3 regions of the Paenibacillus sp. CR_12 genome follow, and region 3 is predicted to be linked to each of the others. Evidence: predicted binding sites of a transcription regulator. Region 3 holds the regulator's gene; each other region holds the start of a gene.
The links. Region 3 encodes Rex, which represses fermentation and respiration genes when NADH is low (regulators of the CRP and FNR family bind a similar motif). Its sites were predicted from a motif close to TTGTGAAATATTTCACAA; they were not measured.
Positions count from the first base shown of each region.

Region 1 (6,790 bases), on a different contig from region 3:
TCCCGGCTTTGCGCGCTGCTCTCATCTCCGGAGTATAGGCATCGAATACGCCCTGGTTATGCGTTTTGCGGATGCCGTTGAAGATATCCACTACCGCCTGCGGCATTTCGAAGCCGTATGCGTTGCACGCATCAATCATCATCCGGATGCCCCCGAAAGGCTGAATCGAGCGTTTGAACGGCTCGTCGGTCTGCACGCCGACGATCTGTTCTTTATCTTTATCCAAGTAGCCAGGCTGGTGGGAGGTGATGGTGGAAGGCGTATGAACATCCACGTCCAAAACCCCGCCGTTATCCCGCTCCTTCTTGGTTAAATCCGATACGATATCCCACAATGCCTTGGTGTTGTCCGTAGGTCCCGCCAAGAAATCATCAGAGCCATAATAAGGGGTAATATTCTCTGCAATAAAATCGTTAACGTCAACGCGCTTGGTCCATTTACCTGATTTAAAACCTTTCCAACCAACTTCTTTTTCAATCACCGACATATTGAATCCCTCCTAGATTATGCTGCAGCTTGCAGGGGCTGGCGGGGACACACATTGATCTATCTCAGATCTTAAATGTGATTATTTTCACGATCAATGGCATCTCTGCCCCGCCATGTGCCTTCAAGCTTCTATATCAAAGATCTGAGATTCAGCTTTCTGCTACATCTTTATTGTAGTCCTGTTGATCCGCAGCATCTGTGATAAAAATCACAAAGATGTGGTGATCCGTGATTTTTATCACTCTGATTCCGGGCTCCCCTGGCTTCTACCACCATTTATAATGGAATTTAGGATCATCCTTCTGTCCCATTCCTGTTTAGAAACGTCCATAGAAGGCGTTGCGATATACTTCTGCCAGCTCCGTCACCAGCGGCAGCTTCGGATTGCTGGTCGTGCACTGATCTTCGAAAGCCCGGTCCGCCAAATGCTCGACGTTTCTCTCGAAGTCCTGAGGATCGATGCCCAGCTGCTGGAACGATTCCTCGATGCCGAGCTTGCTGTTCAGCTCGCGGATGGCGGCGATCAGGCTGTTTACGCCCTCCTCCGTCGTTCTTGCCGGCAGTCCAAGAATCCGTGCGATCTCGGCATATCTTTCATCGGCCACGAAGTGGGTGTATTTCGGCCATGCCGCGAATTTCGTCGGCTTCTTGGCATTGTAGCGAATGACGTGCGGCATCAGTATGGCATTGGTCCGTCCGTGCGCCGTATGGTACTGTCCGCCCCATTTATGCGCCAGACTGTGGTTGATGCCCAGGAACGCGTTCGCAAAGGCCATGCCTGCAAGCGTCGAAGCATTATGCATTTTCTCGCGGGCGAGTTTGTCGCCGGTCAGCGCCGATTGCTCAAGATACTGGAACACCAGCTGTATGGCTTTGATGGCAAGCCCATCCGTGTAATCGCTGGCCATCACCGATACGTAGGCTTCAATCGCATGCGTCAGGACGTCCATGCCGGTATCGGCCACCGCCGTTTTAGGCAAGGTGTACACGAATTCCGGATCGATGATCGCCACGTCCGGCGTCAGCTCATAGTCTGCCAGCGGGTATTTGGTATTTCCCTGCACTTTGTCCGTGATGACGGCAAACGAAGTTACTTCCGAGCCCGTTCCCGACGTTGTCGGAATGGCAACGAATTTCGCCTTCCGCCCCAGCTTCGGATATTTATAGACCCGTTTGCGGATATCCATGAATTTTTGCTTCAGGTTGTTGAAGTCCGTATCCGGATATTCATAGAACAGCCACATCGCTTTTGCGGCATCCATAGGCGATCCGCCTCCGAGGGCGATGATGCAGTCCGGCTGGAACCGTTCCAGCATCTCCGTACCCCGTTCTACGGTCGTTGTCGAAGGATCCGGCTCGACTTCCGAGAACACCTCGATGGCTACCGGCAGTCTGCGCTGACGCAGGTAATGCTCTACTCGCTCCACATATCCCAGCTTCACCATCATGGGGTCGGTTACGATCGCGACGCGGGTGATGTCAGGCATTTTGGCGAGATACTGCGTCGAGCCTTTTTCAAAGTAAATTTTGTCCGGCACTTTAAACCACTGCATATTCACGGTTCTGCGGTTCACCCTTTTCACGTTGATGAGATTGACGGCCGTCACGTTCGACGACGTGGAATTCCGGCCATACGAACCGCAGCCGAGCGTCAGCGATGGCAGGTTCGTGTTGTAGATATCCCCGATGCCGCCTTGCGAGGAAGGCTGGTTGACCAGGATGCGGCAGGTCTTCATGCGATCCGAGAATTTCAGGATGACGTCCTCATTGTGCGAGTGGATGACCGACGAGTGGCCCATGCCGCCAAAAGCAACCATCTCTTCGGCGCGCGCGATGCCCTCTTCCGCATCTTTCACTTTATAGCAGGCCAGCACCGGGCTCAGCTTCTCGGCGGACAACGGATAAGCAGGACCGACTCCCTCCAGCTCGGCGACCAGGATCTTGGTGCTTTCCGGCACCTCAAAGCCGCAAGCCTCGGCAATCTTGGCTGCCGGCTGTCCGACGATGGTAGGATTGACGGCGCATTTATCCGCTACCATGGCATGCGCAGTCAGCTTCGCCAGCTCTTCCTTGTTCACGAAATAACAGCCGCTGGCGATCATTTTTTTCTTCACGGTATGATAGATCGGCTCCTCGATAATGACGGCTTGCTCGGATGCGCAGATCATGCCGTTATCAAACGTCTTGGATAGAATCAAGTCGTTCACCGCTTGATCGAGGTCCGCGCTTTTCTCGATGAAGCACGGCACGTTGCCGGGACCTACGCCGAGGGCAGGCTTGCCGCAGCTGTATGCTGCTTTGACCATCGCCGATCCGCCCGTAGCCAGAATGCAGGCAACGTCAGGATGGTTCATGAGCGTATTGGTTTTATCCATGGAAGGAGCCTCGATCCACTGGATGCAGTCGGCCGGAGCGCCTTGTTTCACGGCGGCGTCCCGCAGGATGAGCGCGGCCTCCCTGCTGCATGCCTGCGCGGATGGATGGAAACCGAAGATGATCGGGTTTCTTGTTTTGATGGAGATCAGCGCCTTGAATATGGTGGTCGAGGTCGGATTGGTTACCGGTGTGATCCCCATGATGATCCCGATCGGCTCCGCAATTTTCTGGAAGCTGTCATAGGCATTGTCTTCGATGATACCTACCGTTTTGTCGTACTTGATGCTGTTGTGGATATACTCCGTGGCAAACAGGTTTTTGATGATTTTGTCTTCATACACGCCGCGGCCCGTTTCTTCAACCGCCATTTTCGCCAGCTGCATGTGCTTCTCAAGTCCGGCCATGGCCATGGCCTGCACAATTCCGTCGACTTGCTCCTGATCGAGTTTCATAAACTTTTCTTTTGCCCGATTCGCCTTGTCGATCAGACCTTGAATGTACTCTGCTGCCGTTTGTCCCTTCACTTCAACCGTTGTTCCTTTGCTCACAGCCATATCTCTCATCCTCCCATGGTTCATGTTCTTTCTGTCTACGCTTCGATCGTAACACAGACGCTTCTTAAATCATGTGAAATATTTCACAATATTAAAATTTATCTTTTCTGTGTGATTTATACCTGTCTTTTCCCTCTTTCAAGTGAAAGAGATCACAATGTTTGAAAATTCGCCATGATTTCCCTCTTGTTCCGCCCCACAAGTGAATGTTTTCACGTTATAATGTATTTAAAGATTAAACAGATCAAATTTTAGGATGTTAGGGGATACCACCATGAAAACTGTAGACCATGTAATGGAAATCGAAAACTTAGGGAACACGCAGTGCTTCTCGGAACAAAACCGCAACCGTCTGCTGGTCACCATGAAGGAAAGGGTACTCCCTGAAGGATCGCATTTGTTCTGGGAAGGCGACTTCGCCGACAAGCTGTACTTCGTTAAACAAGGAAGAATTAAATTAACCAAATCGACGGATGAAGGCAAAGAGCTTATTCTATATATGTACCATCCAGGAGACATGGTCGGGCAAGCCGATCCATTCTTCAGCAACAACCACAGTTTTTCGGCAGAGGTGCTTGAGGACAGCGTAGTCGGGGTCATCGAGCACAAGGATCTGGAGCTGTTGATCTGCCAGCATTGCGACTTCGCGATTGATTTCATGAAGTGGATGGGAATACACCACCGCATCACGCAGACCAAATTCCGTGATCTCATGATGTACGGCAAGCCCGGCGCATTAACGTCGACGCTGATTCGTCTGGGCAATACCTACGGGCAGCATCAAGAGGATGGCACCATTCTCATCAACAAAAAGATCACCCACACCGATCTTTCGAACATGATCGGGGCCACCCGTGAAAGCGTGAACCGGATGCTGAGCGATCTTCGCAAAAAGGACGCCATCGAATATGCCGGCGGCATGATTGTTATCAAAGATCTGCCGATGCTGCAGGAAATATGCCACTGCGAGCTGTGTCCGAACGAAATCTGCCGGATTTGATCCGCCTAAAGCCCCTTCGGTGCATAATATATGGGCATCTGCTTACAATAAGCCTTGTCTTTCCAATCCAAATCAAAGGGAGTGCTCAGCATGCGTGAAGGTTTGATTCCTGCAGTTCTTGGAACCGTGGTTTCTGCTTCGGGTGCCGCTCTGCTTTGCAGCAGGTATAAATTCGCTGCAACCGGTATTCTAGGCTTCGGACTGGCTCATATGGTGCTTGGTGCGATCGATCTGGTGGAACATCGGTAAACGATTTGGAAGGCAAGATTCTCACGGCTGTCCTTTCAGTTCAATGACTGAGGAGGACAGCTTATTTATGCTGTTGCCCTCCTGCTCCCTTCAGCGATGACATCTCCAAAAAAAACGGATTTCCCAAAAGAACATTACATCTGACGGGAAGCCCACTTTTTCTGTTTGGAGACGTTCCGTGTGCGCATCGTTCCTCCCATTGCCTTTGTCCCAAATTTCTTGGAGTGGTTGTATCTTTACAAAAAAAGAAACCGTTGCTTGGCGAATGGACGAATGACAGACCATTGACCAAGAACGGTTTCTTTGTTTATTCACCAGGCTGGACTTTCTCTGGCAATGAACTAGGAGGATGGAATTCCTCCGTTTCACCGCCCTTCATAGCTTACTTTTGCTTGTTCCCTTTTCCCGAAGAGATAAACCAGTAAGCCATGCCTACAAACAACCCGCCGCCAATGATATTCCCCAGCGTGACCGGCACCATGTTGCTGATCCAGCCGCCGATGGATACCGTCTCGGGATGTCCCGGCAATATCGTCGCCAGCGTCAGAAGCGACATGTTCGCTACGCTATGCTCATACCCTGTCGCAATGAAGGCAAACAGGCACCACCATATTAAAATCAGTTTCGTGGTTTCTCCTTTGGCCCGAATCCCCATCCACAGGGCCAGACATACAAGCCAGTTACATAATATGCCTCTAAAAAACAGCTCCATGAACGGATCGTTCATTTTCTTGGCCGCTGCCGTGAAGATGAGATGATCGGGCGGCAGCCCTTTGAACAGGCCGGAAGCGTAAACCAGATAGCTGAGCAGGACCGCTCCCGCCAAATTGCCGATAAACACAAGGCCCCAGTTTTTCAGCGTGTCCCCCATCGTCGTTCGTTTCGATAACGTGCTTATCGTAAAAAACATATGATTTCCGGTGAACAGCTCTGAACCGGCAAACACAACCAACGTGAGCGCAATCCCGAATGCGGCTCCCATGACGAGGGACTGGAAAGGCGAACCGGCGGCTGCCAGCGGCGCGCCCAGCTTAAAGATTAATACGATCCCAATGCCGACATAAGCGCCGGCCAGCATGGCCGATACCATGTAACGCAGCAAGTTGTTGTTCATCTGCTCTTTTTTCGCAACCGCGGCATTGACGACGGCTTCCACATCATTGTTAAACATGGGTTACCACCTCTTGGTTTCGTCTGTTGAAGCTGCTTATTACGGCCTTATACACCTACCTCAACCTTTCCGTCCACGGCGCGAACCGGATATATCCGAACTTGGCCCTTATCCGGAGCCTGCACAAGCCCTGTCGAAAGCTCGATCTTCCAATCGTATAACGGATCGTAAATGTAATGCCCGGATACGATGGCTTCGGCTAACGGACCTCCTTTGGGATGCGGGCTTTTATTCTCCAAAGCAAACCATTGATGATCCGAGGTCCGGAAGACGGCAATCTCCCGGTCACCGATTTGGACCACCCTTCCGAGTTGCGACAGAAATTCATGTTCATTCCCTACCGTGATATAAGTTCCGGTTTCCATAATGCGCAGCCTCCACTTCTCTTGTTCGATTCCTATCCAAACAATAAGCTCTCTATAATCCGGCAGCCGAGGGGGAACCGTTCTCCCCCTCGATTACTTGCTGCCGACCGGTCTTGCGTCCTGGAACAGCGTATTGCGCAGCTTATCGTCGTTCAGCACTTTCTTCCACGGATCTTCCACTTGCTGCAGGGCCAGCTCAATTCTTTCCACCAGCTCCTTACGCTGTTTAGCATCATCAAGGACCGCCGCACGGATTTGTTCCAGTCCCAGACGCTCTACCCATTCCGACGTTCTCTCGAGGTACTTGCCGGTTTCACGGTAGTACTGCATCAAGGCGCCGCAGATCTCGATCAATTCCTCGTCCGTCTTCACCTTACAGAACGAATCGGCCAGGCGCGCCTTCGTTCCGCCGTTGCCTCCGACGAATATCTCCCATCCGCCGTCATTGCCGACGATCCCGATGTCCTTCGTGCACGATTCGGCACAATTTCGCGGACATCCGTTGACCGCCATTTTAAACTTCGCCGGAAAATCCAGCCGCTCGAATTTCTCCTCGAGGAATGCACCCAGGCCCATCGAATCCTGC
Region 1 covers NZ_JAVFHO010000004.1:120,626-127,415, forward strand. Annotated here, with positions in the region: gene pflB (formate C-acetyltransferase) at 1-487, opposite strand, end outside; gene adhE (bifunctional acetaldehyde-CoA/alcohol dehydrogenase) at 807-3,419, opposite strand; gene RB297_RS16235 (Crp/Fnr family transcriptional regulator) at 3,694-4,419, shown strand; gene RB297_RS16240 (hypothetical protein) at 4,510-4,668, shown strand; gene RB297_RS16245 (formate/nitrite transporter family protein) at 5,051-5,839, opposite strand; gene nirD (nitrite reductase small subunit NirD) at 5,887-6,204, opposite strand; gene nirB (nitrite reductase large subunit NirB) at 6,298-6,790, opposite strand, start outside.
Region 1: adhE (bifunctional acetaldehyde-CoA/alcohol dehydrogenase) is a predicted target of Rex. The motif match lies at 3,491-3,508, and genes of this name have one in related genera.

Region 2 (6,790 bases), on a different contig from region 3:
CTCATCGGAAGACCGCTTAAATCGACGGAATTAGGCGAACAAAAGCTGAATAAAACCAAGGCGCTGGCCATCCTGTCATCCGATGCGCTATCGTCCGTGGCCTATGGCCCGGAACAAATCCTCATTGTGTTGATGACCGTCGGGGCAGCTGCCTATTGGTATTCCATACCGATTGCCGTCGGCGTCCTGGTCTTGTTGCTGGCACTTATCCTGTCGTACAGACAAATTATTTTCTCCTATCCGCACGGCGGCGGCGCATATGTCGTGTCCAAACGGAATTTGGGCATGTACCCGGGGCTGGTTGCCGGCGGTTCCTTGCTCGTGGACTATATCCTGACGGTTGCGGTCAGCGTGTCGGCCGGGACGGATGCGATCACGTCGGCTTTTCCGGAATTGCATGCCTATAATCTGCCGATTTCCATCGTGTTCGTTCTATGCTTGACCGTATTGAATTTAAGAGGGGTTACGGAGTCGGCCTCCATACTGGCTTATCCGGTTTACCTGTTCGTGCTTGCGTTATTCATCCTGATCGGGGTAGGGATATTCAACATTGCCACAGGCCATGCGTCTCCGGAGCTTCATACGCCGATCGGCACGCCCGTAGCCGGGCTGAGCTTGTTTCTGCTCCTGCGCGCATTTGCCTCGGGCAGCTCCGCCCTGACCGGCGTGGAGGCGATTTCCAATGCCATTCCGAATTTCAAAGACCCGGCCCCGAATAACGCGGCCAAAACTCTGGTGGCGATGGGGTCGCTGCTGGCCCTGTTATTTTCGGGCATCGTTTTCCTGGCTTATTACTATGGGGTCAGTCCCAGCGAACAAGTCACGGTCGTTTCCCAAATTGCCGAGCACACCTTCGGGCGAAATGCGCTTTATTACTTCATACAAGGGACAACGGCCTTAATTCTGATCCTTGCCGCCAACACGGGGTATTCCGCTTTTCCCCTGCTTGCCGTCAATCTGGCGAAGGATAAGTTCATTCCTAGAATGTTCACCGTCCGCGGCGACCGTCTGGGATACTCGAACGGAATCATTATTCTTGGATTTTTCTCCATTCTGCTGCTGCTGGCTTTTGAAGGCAAAACCGAGCATCTGATTCCGCTCTATGCCGTCGGCGTGTTTATCCCGTTTACCCTCTCCCAGACGGGGATGATGGTGAAATGGATTCGCGAAAAGCCCGAAGGCTGGATCGTCAAACTGATCATTAACACCACCGGCGCATGCATCAGCTTTATCGTGACCATGATCTTCTTCTTTACGAAATTCGCCCAGGTGTGGACCGTGCTGATATTCCTGCCGCTGATCATCTGGATTTTCACCCGGATCCGCAAGCATTACGAGGCGGTAGCGGACCAGCTCCGGATTACGACCTGCGAGCCGGTTAAGCCGATTGAGGGGAATGTCATCATCCTGCCTGTGGCAGGAATCACGCATGTGGTGGAGAACTCGCTGAATTACGCCAAATCGCTGGGAGCGGGCCAAATCATCGCGGTGTACGTGCCGTTCGAGCGGGAGGAGGAAGTCGCCTTCCAGGAAAAATGGAAAAAGTGGCAGCCGGACATCCGGCTGGTAACGCTGCACTCGCCTTATCGGAGCATCATTCAGCCGCTGACGAAATTCATCGATACCGTGCAGCGCAAGGCCAGCGAATCCGACTATCAGGTTACCGTCGTCATTCCGCAGTTCATCCCAAAGAAGGGCTGGCATAATTTCCTGCACAATCAATCCAGCCTGCTCATCCGGGCACATCTCCTGTATCGGAGAGACGTGATCATCACGACGGTTCCCTACCATTTAAAAAAATAGCGGGCTTGTTCCCTGCTTGATTCATTACTGGGGACAGCCTCGCCCATCACGACAAAAAGCTGCGATCAACCGCTGCCTTTCATCAAGGACGGTTGAACGCAGCTTTTTCTTTAAGCCAGACGCTCGCCAGGCTTCCGGCATTAGGAAACATTCTGCGCCGAATGAACCTGTTGAGGAGCGCCGGCCGATGGCACATGCGTCTGCTCGCCGCGCGGAGCGGCTGCGGCCTGTTTCTCCTGCTTTAAATAAACGGTTCCGTATGTCGCTCCCACAAATAACGCGCCGCCAACGAAATTGCCCAGCCATACCGGAATGAAGTTCATCAGATACTCGCCCCAGCTGTAATAGCCTTCAAAAATCGCGGCCGGGATGAGAAACATGTTGGCCACCACGTGCTGAAACCCGATGGCGACAAACGCCATGGTCGGAAACCAGATCCCGAGAATTTTGCCGCTCATCTGATCCGATCCGTAGGACAGCCATACGGCGAGGGCTACGAGCCAGTTGCACCCGATGCCCGACAGGAAGGCTTGCAGGAAGCTGTCGTCCAGCTTATGCCCGGCCATATCCACCAGTTTCTCCAGGTAAACGCCGCTGCCTGTCAGACCGGTCACATGGCCGAAGAAGTAAGCGACGAATAACGCTCCCAACATATTGCTGACCGTGACAAGCGCTAAATTTCGCATCATCTCCTTCGTGGAAACTCTCCTCTTGAATCTGGCCAAGGACACGGCCATCATGTTGCCCGTCAGCAGCTCCCCGCCTGCAAGCAGGACAAGAATCAATCCCACGGGGAATACCGCCGCGCCTATAAAACCGGCAATCCCTCCCCATTCCGGAGACGCTCCGGCAATCACGCGTATGTCAAGCAAAAAGCCGAGCGCAATAAATGCCCCCGCAAGGAATCCTAATATCATCACGTTTATGGCGGAGTTATGCGCTTTTTTCACCCCGTTCTCCACGGTAATCTCCGCAATGCGCTCAGGTTTATGGTAAGCCATGGTCACTCCCTCATTTCTTCCGCATCCGCCTTGTCTACCTATCCGAATGCAGCTCATGATATTCGTGTTATCGTTACCAACATTGTAACGCAGCTTCTTTGGCAAGAACGTGAATTATATCACGATCGCGTCCGTCAGGGACGGACAGATGCAGATGTGATGTTCCGTATGCCTTGATCTGCTGACCACGCTGCAGCGAATAACATGGATCGGATTCGGTGTGGCCATTTAAGCGATATATGGATATAGGCACAGCACCCTGTCCATGGGTGGAGCTTCGGATCAGCTTTAGCGGGGAGACTGCCTTTCGCTTCCTTCGAGGAATCGCATATGCCGAAAAAGCGGTGCACGGGTTTCTCCCCGGCACCGCTCTTTTGGATTGTCTTTACCAGTACGAAGCCCGTTCGTGTTGGATACCATTCTGCCAGATTCGGCTTAAATGTATAGATTTTTACTCACCCGCTAGGCTTTGGCCGCAGTCTCTACCCTGACAGGCGCCTCCGTTTCCTGCACCGGCACCTTGGCGATCGGCAGCTTCATGCTGATGAATGACGACAGCAGGAAGAGCGCGCCTGCCGTAAAATACACCACGACAATGGAGGTTACCGACATATACCAGCCCGTCAGCCCGGAGCCGATGAGCAGCATGCCGGTAAATATCGGCGTCATCACGCCGTTCAGCCGGCCAATGAATTTCTCTTCCACCTGCTGCATCATCACCGCCATCAGGACCGTCTGGGCCATGGCCATCAGCACCCCGGTGACGAAGCGCATCGAGCCGGTCAGGATCGGCCACTGGGACAGCACCTCGACAAAGGTCGAGAGTCCAAGGAAGGCCAGCCCCGCGAACAGCAAGTAGGAACCTTTCACTTTGCCTGCAATCACCGCTGCGATCACACCGCCGATCAACATGCCCAAGCCCTCAAGCGCGGTGAACCACTGGACGCTGGACATCTCCAGCTGAAGACGCTCGGTGATGACGAAGATGTCGAGCGGCTGTACGAGTCCGCTGCCCAGCGCCAACAAAACGTAGACTACCAGCAGCACCTTCAACAGCCGGCTGGAACCGATGTAGGCGAAGCCTGCCTTCATGTCCTTCACGAACGAACCGGCTGATACCGAGTCCTTGGAAGGTTCGTCCACGGTGGAAGGCAGAAAGGCCAACACGATCGCCGAAGCGCCGAACAGAATCAGCAAGCTGATTAAAGAGGCCTGCAATCCAAATGCTTGATAAATCGTCGTGCCTACCATAGGTCCCAAAATGATAAACAGCGACATCGAGGTCTGGGATAACGCCGTGGCCGCGGGCACATGCTCATCCGGCAAACACCGCTTGATGATCTTCATGGACGATGGCTGCGAGAATTGCGATACGACGGCCGAGACCAGCGTCATCGCAAACACGGCCTGCCAATATCCCGCATACACAACAAACAAAATAAGCAGAATGGATATGAAGCTTAAAATATCCCCCCATATCATCGTTCGCTTGGGACGCCAACGGTCAGCCAGTACGCCGCCAACCATGGAAATCACGAAGATCGGCGCGTATTCAATCACGGTCAGCAGCGATACGGCGACCGGGTCATGGTTGCTCTGCTCCATAATAAAGAACAACAGCGCCATATTGCGGATCCAGATCCCGATATTTTGCATAAAATCAGATACCATCAACAGCACGAACGCGCGGTTGCCAAACAAATGCTTCATACTCCATCCCCCTGTTAAAACCGACTATTCGGTTTATTTATAATTGCGAAAACGCCCTTTCCTGTTAGCTAAGAAAAGCGTTTTCGATAAATCCTCCTACCGCACCGTACGCTATGAACCTTCACCCGATAACACACCGTTCAAAAAGTACATCACGCTCTTGCGGTACAGCTGCCTTAATTCCTCCTGGGACCGTTCGAAGTACGAAACCGACAACCCGTCCAGCAGCGATCCGAAAATAACGGCTATTTCGTCGATATCCTCTGCCGCTATGCGTCCCTCGTCCGCTCCCTCTGCCAGAATTTCGCGGTAGAGCATACGCGGACCTTGCAGAATCGCCAGCATTTCGCCCACAATCGTCTTATTTTCCGGCTGGTTGATATAGAATTCCTCCGCGATTTTGGTGAGCGGATTCTGGAAGTCGTCAACCATGTGATCGGCGATCCCGTACAGCTTCTCCTCAAAGCTGGCGTAACCGGCTTTTTTGTCGTCCCAGGCTTCCATCCATTCCCGATTCTGCTTTGTCAGCAGCTTGACGAACAAATCTTCCTTGCTCTCGAAGTGATAATAGATGCTTCCCTTACTGGCCCCCGTATACTTGACCAGTTCATCCATTGACGTTGCCGCATATCCGCGCTGGATGAACAGCTCCTTGGCTTTATCCAGAATCAAATCCCGCTTTCGCTGCGCTTTTTCTGATGACATCGGTGTTAGCACTCCTTGCGTTGGATTCAACAGTCCGCATCAACCAGCGGAAATCCGTGATCCGTAATAAAAAATGTATTCTGTCATGAATGAACTTCATCCTTCTTTAAAAAACCGACTGTACGGTTTAATCATACTGAAAACCTCCTCCCATGTAAAGGACGCTCTTCCGAATGCAAAAAAAAAGGACTTTGCCGAAGCAAAATCCTTGTCCATCTCGCACATTCCAAAATAACAACATGCGATGTATTGCTGCATTATTCCACTGCCCAAATGGCTCTTCCTTCTTTCATCGGATCGCCGTAACTCAGCTGCAGCCCCTGAACGTCCTGCTTCACCTCGTACGGAATCTCGCCCGTCAGCTCGCCGCCCGGAGGAATGGTGCCGTCCAGCATCTTCACGTCATCCGTAATAGGAACCGTATAGTTAAGATCGCTTGAATCCGTCATGGAAAAAGACAGTGCCGAAGAGATGACCAACGGCTTCTGACCGTTGTTCTTCACGGTAATGTCGACCACCTTAAACGTATGGCCGGGCTGGGGCTTCAAGTACTCGTCGCCTTCGGAGTCGCGCACGCCGTTCAGCGTGATGACCGCGCCGTGATAATCGACCGTATCGCCTACAGCGGCAGGCTCGTCGATCGGTTTCGTCTCTCCATCGGCAGGTTGACCCTCCCCTTGGGATGGTTCTGCCGGCGGTTCCTCTTCAGCCGCCCCCGTCTGATCCGTTCCCTCGCTATCCACGACAGCCGGCGGGGTTTCTGCCGGCGGGTCCGCCTGATTGCTGGAACAAGCAGCCGTCAGCAGCATGGAGAACAACACAGCCGAGACCAGCATTATTTTTTTATTCATACTTTATCCTACCTCCTGAAAGTCGATATCGATATGTCCGGATATTTTCCAATTCGCTGTCAAAATCCATATTCCTTCTAAAACAAGAAAAAGACCCCCGAATCAGGGGGTCTTCGTTATTGCCTAGAATGAATTAAGCGTGTACCGGCGCTTTGGTCTCCACCACCGGCAGAGCCTGCAGGCCGGCCGTGTTAAGGAAATTCCACGGCTTGTTGTAATGCGGCTGGAAGAAGAAATCGATGAAAGCCAGCTGGTCGATCGTCATGCGGTTCTGGATGCACACCGACAGGGTGTTGATGGACTGCGTCATGTCCGCCTTGGAGATCACCTGTGCACCGAGTATCCGGCGGCTTTCCTGTTCATACACCACCTTCAGCGTAACTTCCTCGAAGGTAGGCATGAACTCCGGACGGTAATGGTCCGTAATGGCGACCGTATCCACCTTCAAACCTTCATCCTTGGCCGCTCCCTCGGTTAATCCTGTCGAGGCAATGTTGTGTTCGTATATTTTCAATCCGGACGTACCCTGGGTTCCCATATAAGGCGTTGTGGGCTGCACCAAATTCCGTGCAACGAGCGTACCCATCCTGACAGCGTTGGTCGCCAGCGGAATGTACATCATTTTACCCGTCGGGTTATAGAGCACCGAGCAGCAATCGCCCGCTGCATAGACATCCTGCTTGCTGCTTTGCATATATTGGTCCACGACGATGGCGCCGT
Region 2 covers NZ_JAVFHO010000006.1:214,264-221,053, forward strand. Annotated here, with positions in the region: gene RB297_RS22590 (APC family permease) at 1-1,803, shown strand, start outside; gene RB297_RS22595 (formate/nitrite transporter family protein) at 1,944-2,804, opposite strand; gene RB297_RS22600 (MFS transporter) at 3,267-4,514, opposite strand; gene RB297_RS22605 (TetR/AcrR family transcriptional regulator) at 4,626-5,219, opposite strand; gene RB297_RS22610 (DUF4352 domain-containing protein) at 5,477-6,070, opposite strand; gene RB297_RS22615 (FAD-dependent oxidoreductase) at 6,204-6,790, opposite strand, start outside.
Region 2: RB297_RS22595 (formate/nitrite transporter family protein) is a predicted target of Rex. The motif match lies at 2,912-2,929, and genes of this name have one in related genera.

Region 3 (6,790 bases):
GCAGGAACAGAAGGTTATGGTGAGCACGCATACGATCAACCTTCAAGAACAGCTGCGTGACCGGGATATTCCCCTGCTCACCCAGGTTGTTCCTTTTCCTTTTAAGGCGGCCATTTTCAAGGGCAGGGGACATTATTTGTGTTTGAGAAAATTTGAACATAAAATAAATAGAAGAGATTTTCATTCCCCGAAGGAAGACGTAATCACGGCGGCCCAGATGCTGGTCTGGCTGACCCAGACGGAGAACGGGGATGATGAAGAGCTAAACCTTGGCGGACGGGGAGGGGATTTCTGGGAGACCATCTCCAGCGATTCGGATTCTTGCCTCGGACGCGCCTGTCCTTGGTTCCGCAAATGCTACTATCACAGGGCCAAGCATGAAGCAGGCATCGCGGATGTCGTCATTACGAACCATTCGAAGCTGTTCACCGACGTGAAGGCGAATCATCAGCTGCTGCCAAGCTATGAGCGCCTCGTCATCGACGAAGCGCATCATCTTGAGGATGTCGCCGGCAAGCACCTTGGCTTGCAGATGAAGTATTTTTCGGTGGTCCATACCTTGACCCGCATGTACAAAGACAGCCGAAGCGGGCAGCTCCCGGCTCTGCGCCAGCTGCTGCAAGCTTCGCCGCACGAGAAGGCAGTCGAATGGTCTTCCGTCATCGACCGTTTGTATCCGGACCTCATTACCGCAAAAGAGAACTGGGATCGGCTCAGCGATCAATTGTTCGGACTGCTTCCGGAACGCGGAGACGCTTCTCCGGGAGATGCCGGCCAATTCTCGCTCCGCCTGTCCCCGCTTAAGAAGCCGAAGGATTGGGATTCGATGGCCGAACTGGAGCATCAAATTCATCTGACGCTGGGCGATGTCGTGCGCAAGGGCGATAAGCTGATCGCCGAAATGAAGGAAGATTTGGATGACTACAGCGCGGACAGCCTGTTAACCGACCTATCGGGCCTATTTAAGGACCTGGCCGCGCATCGCGAAGACCTGCGCTCCTTCATGGCCCTGAACGATGAGGGCACGGTATACTGGATGGAGGCGAACGGCAATTTCCGCAGCAAATCGCTGCAGTTGTATGCCGTGCCCGTCGACGTGAGCGCTCATCTGAAGGAATTGTTTTTTGACAAGAAACAAAGCGTGATTCTGACATCGGCAACCTTGTCGGTGGACAAATCGTTTCAGTTCATGATCGAAAACCTGGGTCTTCAGGAAGCGGCTGAAGCGGGGAACCTGAACACGGTTCAGCTCCCGTCCCCGTTTAATTACAGGGAACAAGCCCTTCTTGTCGTGCCGCGCGATTTTCCGAGCGTGAAGGGATCGGTCGGGGATGCACTCTTTGTGAATATGCTCGTGAAGTCTTTGGCCGATACGGCCGTCGCTACGCATGGCCGCATGCTCGTCCTGTTCACTTCGTACCGGATGCTGCGCCAGGTGCACGAGCCGCTGAAAGAAGCGCTTGCATCAAGCGACATCACGGTATTGGGACAAGGTATGGACGGAACCAGCCGTACCAAGTTAATCCGAAGATTTCAGGACAGCAGCGCTTCCGTGCTGCTGGGCACCAGCTCCTTCTGGGAAGGGGTAGACATCCCGGGCGAGGCGCTGACTTGTCTTGCCATCGTCCGGCTGCCGTTCCAGCCGCCGAATCACCCCTTGGTCGAGGCCAAGAGCGAACTGCTGCAGCAGCAGAAGAAGAATCCCTTCATGAAGCTTTCGGTTCCGCAAGCGGTCATTCGTTTCAAACAGGGGTTTGGGCGTCTGGTGCGAACAGCACAAGATAAAGGGATCGTGATCGTGTACGATACCCGGGTCATTGAATCCTATTACGGGAAGTATTTCTTATATTCCTTGCCGGGGCCGAAGATGGAGCATATGCCGACAGAGGGGATCGTTCCCCGAATTTCGGAATGGCTGCAGGAAGAGGCAAGCGCGGGAAACCAAGCGGAATAAAGTGAAACCAAGCACGATCAACAAAAAAGATGTAGTTATTAACCTATTATTAGGGGGAGCATGCATGAAATCGGAAAAAATTTCGGAAGCCGTGGTCCGCAGATTACCTGTATACTTGCGCTATTTGAATGAGCTTCAGAAGAGGGAGGTTTCCACGGTTTCCTCCCAGGAGCTGGGACAGAAGCTGGACCTCAATCCTGCTCAAATTCGTAAGGACCTGGCGTATTTCGGTGATTTTGGACGGAAAGGGATCGGATATGATGTTTCTTATCTGATCGAGAAGATTCGCCAGATTCTGAAGCTGGACCAGAAGATCAATGTCGCACTGGTCGGGGCCGGTAATCTTGGACATGCATTATCGAATTACAATGCATTCCTTAAGGATAATATGAAGATTGTGGCGATTTTCGATTCGTATTCTCCCAAAGTTGGTATGAAAATTAACAATTTGGTCGTACAGCCGATGGAAGAGCTGGAGAAGACGGTTCATGAGCACAGCATTCGAATCGGGATTATTACCGTTCCGGATTTCGAAGCGCAGAACGTCGCGAATCAGCTTATCGCCTCAGGGATCGAGGCGATTCTGAACTTTGCGCCAACCATCCTGAAAGCCCCAGCCCATATCCGGATTCATACGGCTGATTTTACAACGGATTTGCAAAGTTTGGCCTATTATTTGGATAACGGCAAGGAGGATGCAGCACATGACAACAACGAAGTGGATGGTTAAGAACGGAACGTTTGCAGTACTGGAGGAAAGCCAATCCGTGCTTCGCGGATACATGGTGGTTGAGAACGACCGGATCACGTACCTGGGCGAAGAGGAGCCCGTCGTGGAAGAGGGGACAGAGATTATCGACGGAACCCATCTGTTCTTCCTGCCCGGATTGGTGAACACGCATGGACATGCCGCCATGTCGCTTCTTCGCGGCTATGGGGACGATCTGGCGCTGCAAGTATGGCTTCAGGAAAAAATGTGGCCGATGGAAGCCAAATTCACGTCAGACGACGTATATTGGGGCACATCGCTCTCCGTGCTGGAGATGATCAAGGGCGGAACCACGACGTTTGTGGATATGTATGACCATATGGATCAGGTCGCGAAGGTTGTCCAGGACTCGGGAATGCGCGGCGTCCTGACGCGCGGCGTAATCGGTTTATGCCCGCCCGAGGTACAGCAGCAGAAGCTGGATGAGGCGGTGGCATTCGCGAAGGATTGGCATGGCAAGGCTGACGGCAGAATTACGACGATGATCTCGCCGCACGCGCCTTATACCTGCCCGCCGGATTTCATCGAAAAATTCGTTCAAGCATCCCATGACTTGAACCTGCCTTTGCATACCCATATGTCCGAAACGGAAACTGAAGTGGCTCAGAATGTTAAGGACTACGGGCTTCGCCCCGTTGCCCATTTGGAGAAGCTGGGCATGTTCTCCCGTCCTACGCTCCTTGCGCATGCCGTTCATCTGACCGATGAAGAAATCGAAGTCTTGGCCAAGCACCAAGTAGCCGTATCGCATAATCCCGGAAGCAATTTGAAGCTTGCCAGCGGAGTCGCCCGCGTACCTGCGCTGCTGAAAGCCGGCGTAACGGTGTCGCTCGGTACCGACGGACCTGCTAGCAACAATAACCTGGATATGTTCGAAGAGATGCGGCTGGCTGCCCTGATCCATAAAGGAGTAAGCGGGGATCCGACGGCCATTCCGGCCTCCGAAGCGCTCCGAATGGGCACGGTATACGGAGCCAAGTCCGCTTTCCTTGAGGATATCGGTATGCTCGCGGTTGGGATGAAAGCCGATATGATCGCATTGAATACGGATCAGGCGCATTTCCTTCCACGGACCGACTATATTTCTCACGCGATCTACTCTGCCAGCGCGAAGGATGTAGAGCATGTATGGGTTGACGGCAAGCAGTTGGTGAAGAATGGCGCGAGCCTTACTCTCGACGAGGAACGCATCCGCCGGGAAGCGCAGCGTGCATTTGAGCGTCTTACAACCCTCTAGGGAATAATCAAGGGGAGCGAGGAAGACGGATTTGAAGAAAAAAACGAAGTGGATATTGCTGAGCGTGTCCGGCGTCCTGCTATTATTGCTTGGCCTACAGCTCTATTATTCCTATGTTATGAAAGATACGTGGAATGAAGAAAGAATGGCGATCCTTGCAGCGAAACAGCATGGCCAATTGGTCTCGTCCGACAAGACCTATAAATCGGTATGGGGCGAGGACAATAACTATTGGGTGGTCAGCGGGAAAGATAAAGACAATCAAGACCGCATGGTCTGGGTGAAGTTTACGGACGATAACGTTCCTGTTGAAGGGACAGATGCCGTTCAGTCGGTGTTATTGAATACGGGCATGTCAGAGGCCGTGATGCGGGACCAGATCCGTAAAGAAATGCCGGGTGCGGTCATCAAGCGATTGCTGCCGGGAATGTATGAAGGCGAGTATGCCTGGCAGCTGCAATATGAAAACAACGGTCAGCGCGGTTACCGATTCTATCGTTTTCAAGACGGAAACGCCATCGGAAATGATATTATTCTTCCTAATCAATAAGAAAACAAATGAAAAGGCGTCCCCTCATAGGGATGCCTCTTTGGCACATAAATATGTAAGCGCATACAGAAATAAATTGGTAAAACTGTTCTAAATATTTTCACAGACAAGCATGAAAAAGTATATAAGATGTGATATACTCGTACTTGTACGAATTGAGCAGATCAATTACATGCCTCACCATATATCGTTGATATATGTATTATTGTGCTGCAATTGCTATACAAAATTTCATATCGAAATTGAAGGAGGAACTTCATGAAACTGCGCATTGTACCTATCATGCTGACTGTCGTGATCTCAGCATCGGTCCTCTTTGGCGGTTGGTTTCTGTATCGGCAGATGGCTTTGCAGAATCCGCTCGCAACTGTTGTGTCACAATACGATGGCGTGAAAAGTTCTCATATAGATATTAAACAGGATACCGTGACTTTGAATCTTGATTTGGCTCCGGATGCGAATTTACAAGGTTTGGTTCAGCATATTAAGCAGGAAGGCAAGTCCGTGATCGGGAAGCGGGAATTGAGAATCCAGGTGGAGGACCATTCCTCGGAAGCATTGGATCAATGGTGGGAGCAAGCCATGCTGTCGGTTGCCGAAGCGATGGACAATAAGCAGTATACCGATATTCAATCATCGCTCGAGCAGCTGGCTGCCCAGTCGCCGAATTTGAAAGCAAAAGCAACGATCGATGACACCAATGTCTATGTCAGCTTGTCGGACGGCAAGTCTGGTAAATTTATAATCTTGCCGCGTCAACCTGGCAAAATGGAGGTGTGGAACCGTGCCTAAATTAGCAAAAGAAATCATGTTAGGCTTCATTCCGGTTTTGTTGGTATTCCTTGTGTTTGTCGGCGTGAACATCGTGCCTCTCTTAATAGCGGCAGGACTCGTAGGCGGCTTGCTGTTTATAGCCAAGATGAAGGGCGGCATCGCGGTTGGTGCCGGAAATGAGCGAAAGCGGAAGAAGAGCGGCCCGGCCAAGCTGACGTTCGAGGAAATCGGCGGGCAGGATAACGCTAAGCAGGAGCTGCGGGAAGCATTGGATTTTCTGATTCGTCACGAGGATATCAAGAAATTCGGCATACGTCCATTGAAGGGGATTCTTCTCACAGGGCCTCCGGGAACAGGGAAGACCTTGATGGCCAAGGCTGCTGCCCATTATACCGACTCTATATTTGTCGCTGCTTCCGGCAGTGAATTCGTGGAGATGTATGTCGGCGTCGGTGCAGGGCGTATCCGGGATTTGTTCAAGGATGCCCGCAACCGCGCGGCCAAAGAAAACAAGCAAAATGCCATCATCTTCATCGATGAGATCGACGTCATCGGCGGTAAACGCGAAGGCGGCCAACAGCGAGAGTACGATCAAACGCTGAATCAGCTGCTGACCGAAATGGACGGCATCTATTCGCAGGACACGCCTCGCATTCTGGTGATCGCCGCAACGAACCGTAAAGAAATGCTGGACAGCGCGCTGCTGCGTCCAGGACGATTCGACCGCCATATTCAAGTGGATCTGCCTGACAAGAAGGGCCGGACGCATATCTTGAACCTGCATGCTGGCAATAAGCCGCTGCATCAAGATGTCGACCTGGAGAAAATAGCAGAGGAAGCCTACGGCTTCTCGGGTGCACAGCTGGAGAGCGTCATGAACGAAGCCGCCATCTATACGATGCGCGAGAACGAACAATTTATCCATCAGCGTCATCTGTCCATGGCGATTGACAAGGTCATGATGGGCGAGCGTTCCGACCGTGAATCGAATTTGGAGGAGAAAAAGCGTGTTGCCATCCACGAATTGGGACATGCTATCATGGCAGAGCTGGTGCGCCCAGGCAGCGTGAAGCAAGTCGCGCTCAGCCCGCGCGGCAAGGCGCTTGGTTATGTTCGCCATAATCCGCAGCAGGAACAGTATTTGTACACAAAAACCTTCCTGGAAGAGCAGATTATGATCGCTCTTGGCGGCGCGGCCGCCGAAGAGATCTATTACGGGGGCCGAAGCACGGGCTCCAGCAATGACTTCGAGCAGTCGCTGAACATCGTGGAGACGATGATGAAGTCGGGTCTGACGTCGCTGGGTATCGTTAACATGAACATGGTTACTACCGAAGAGCTGATGAAAGAGAACAATGTGATATTGGAAGAGCTGATGAATCGCACCAAAACTCTTTTGGAGCAGAAACGGCCGATATTCGACAATTCTCTTGACATCCTGTTGAAGGAAGAAATTCTCTCGGGAGAACAATTTCGTTGTCAATTTCGTGAAAACGCGCTTTTACC
Region 3 covers NZ_JAVFHO010000001.1:40,954-47,743, forward strand. Annotated here, with positions in the region: gene dinG (ATP-dependent DNA helicase DinG) at 1-1,954, shown strand, start outside; gene RB297_RS00240 (redox-sensing transcriptional repressor Rex) at 2,019-2,684, shown strand; gene RB297_RS00245 (amidohydrolase) at 2,659-3,960, shown strand; gene RB297_RS00250 (cell wall elongation regulator TseB-like domain-containing protein) at 3,992-4,510, shown strand; gene RB297_RS00255 (hypothetical protein) at 4,769-5,302, shown strand; gene RB297_RS00260 (AAA family ATPase) at 5,295-6,790, shown strand, end outside.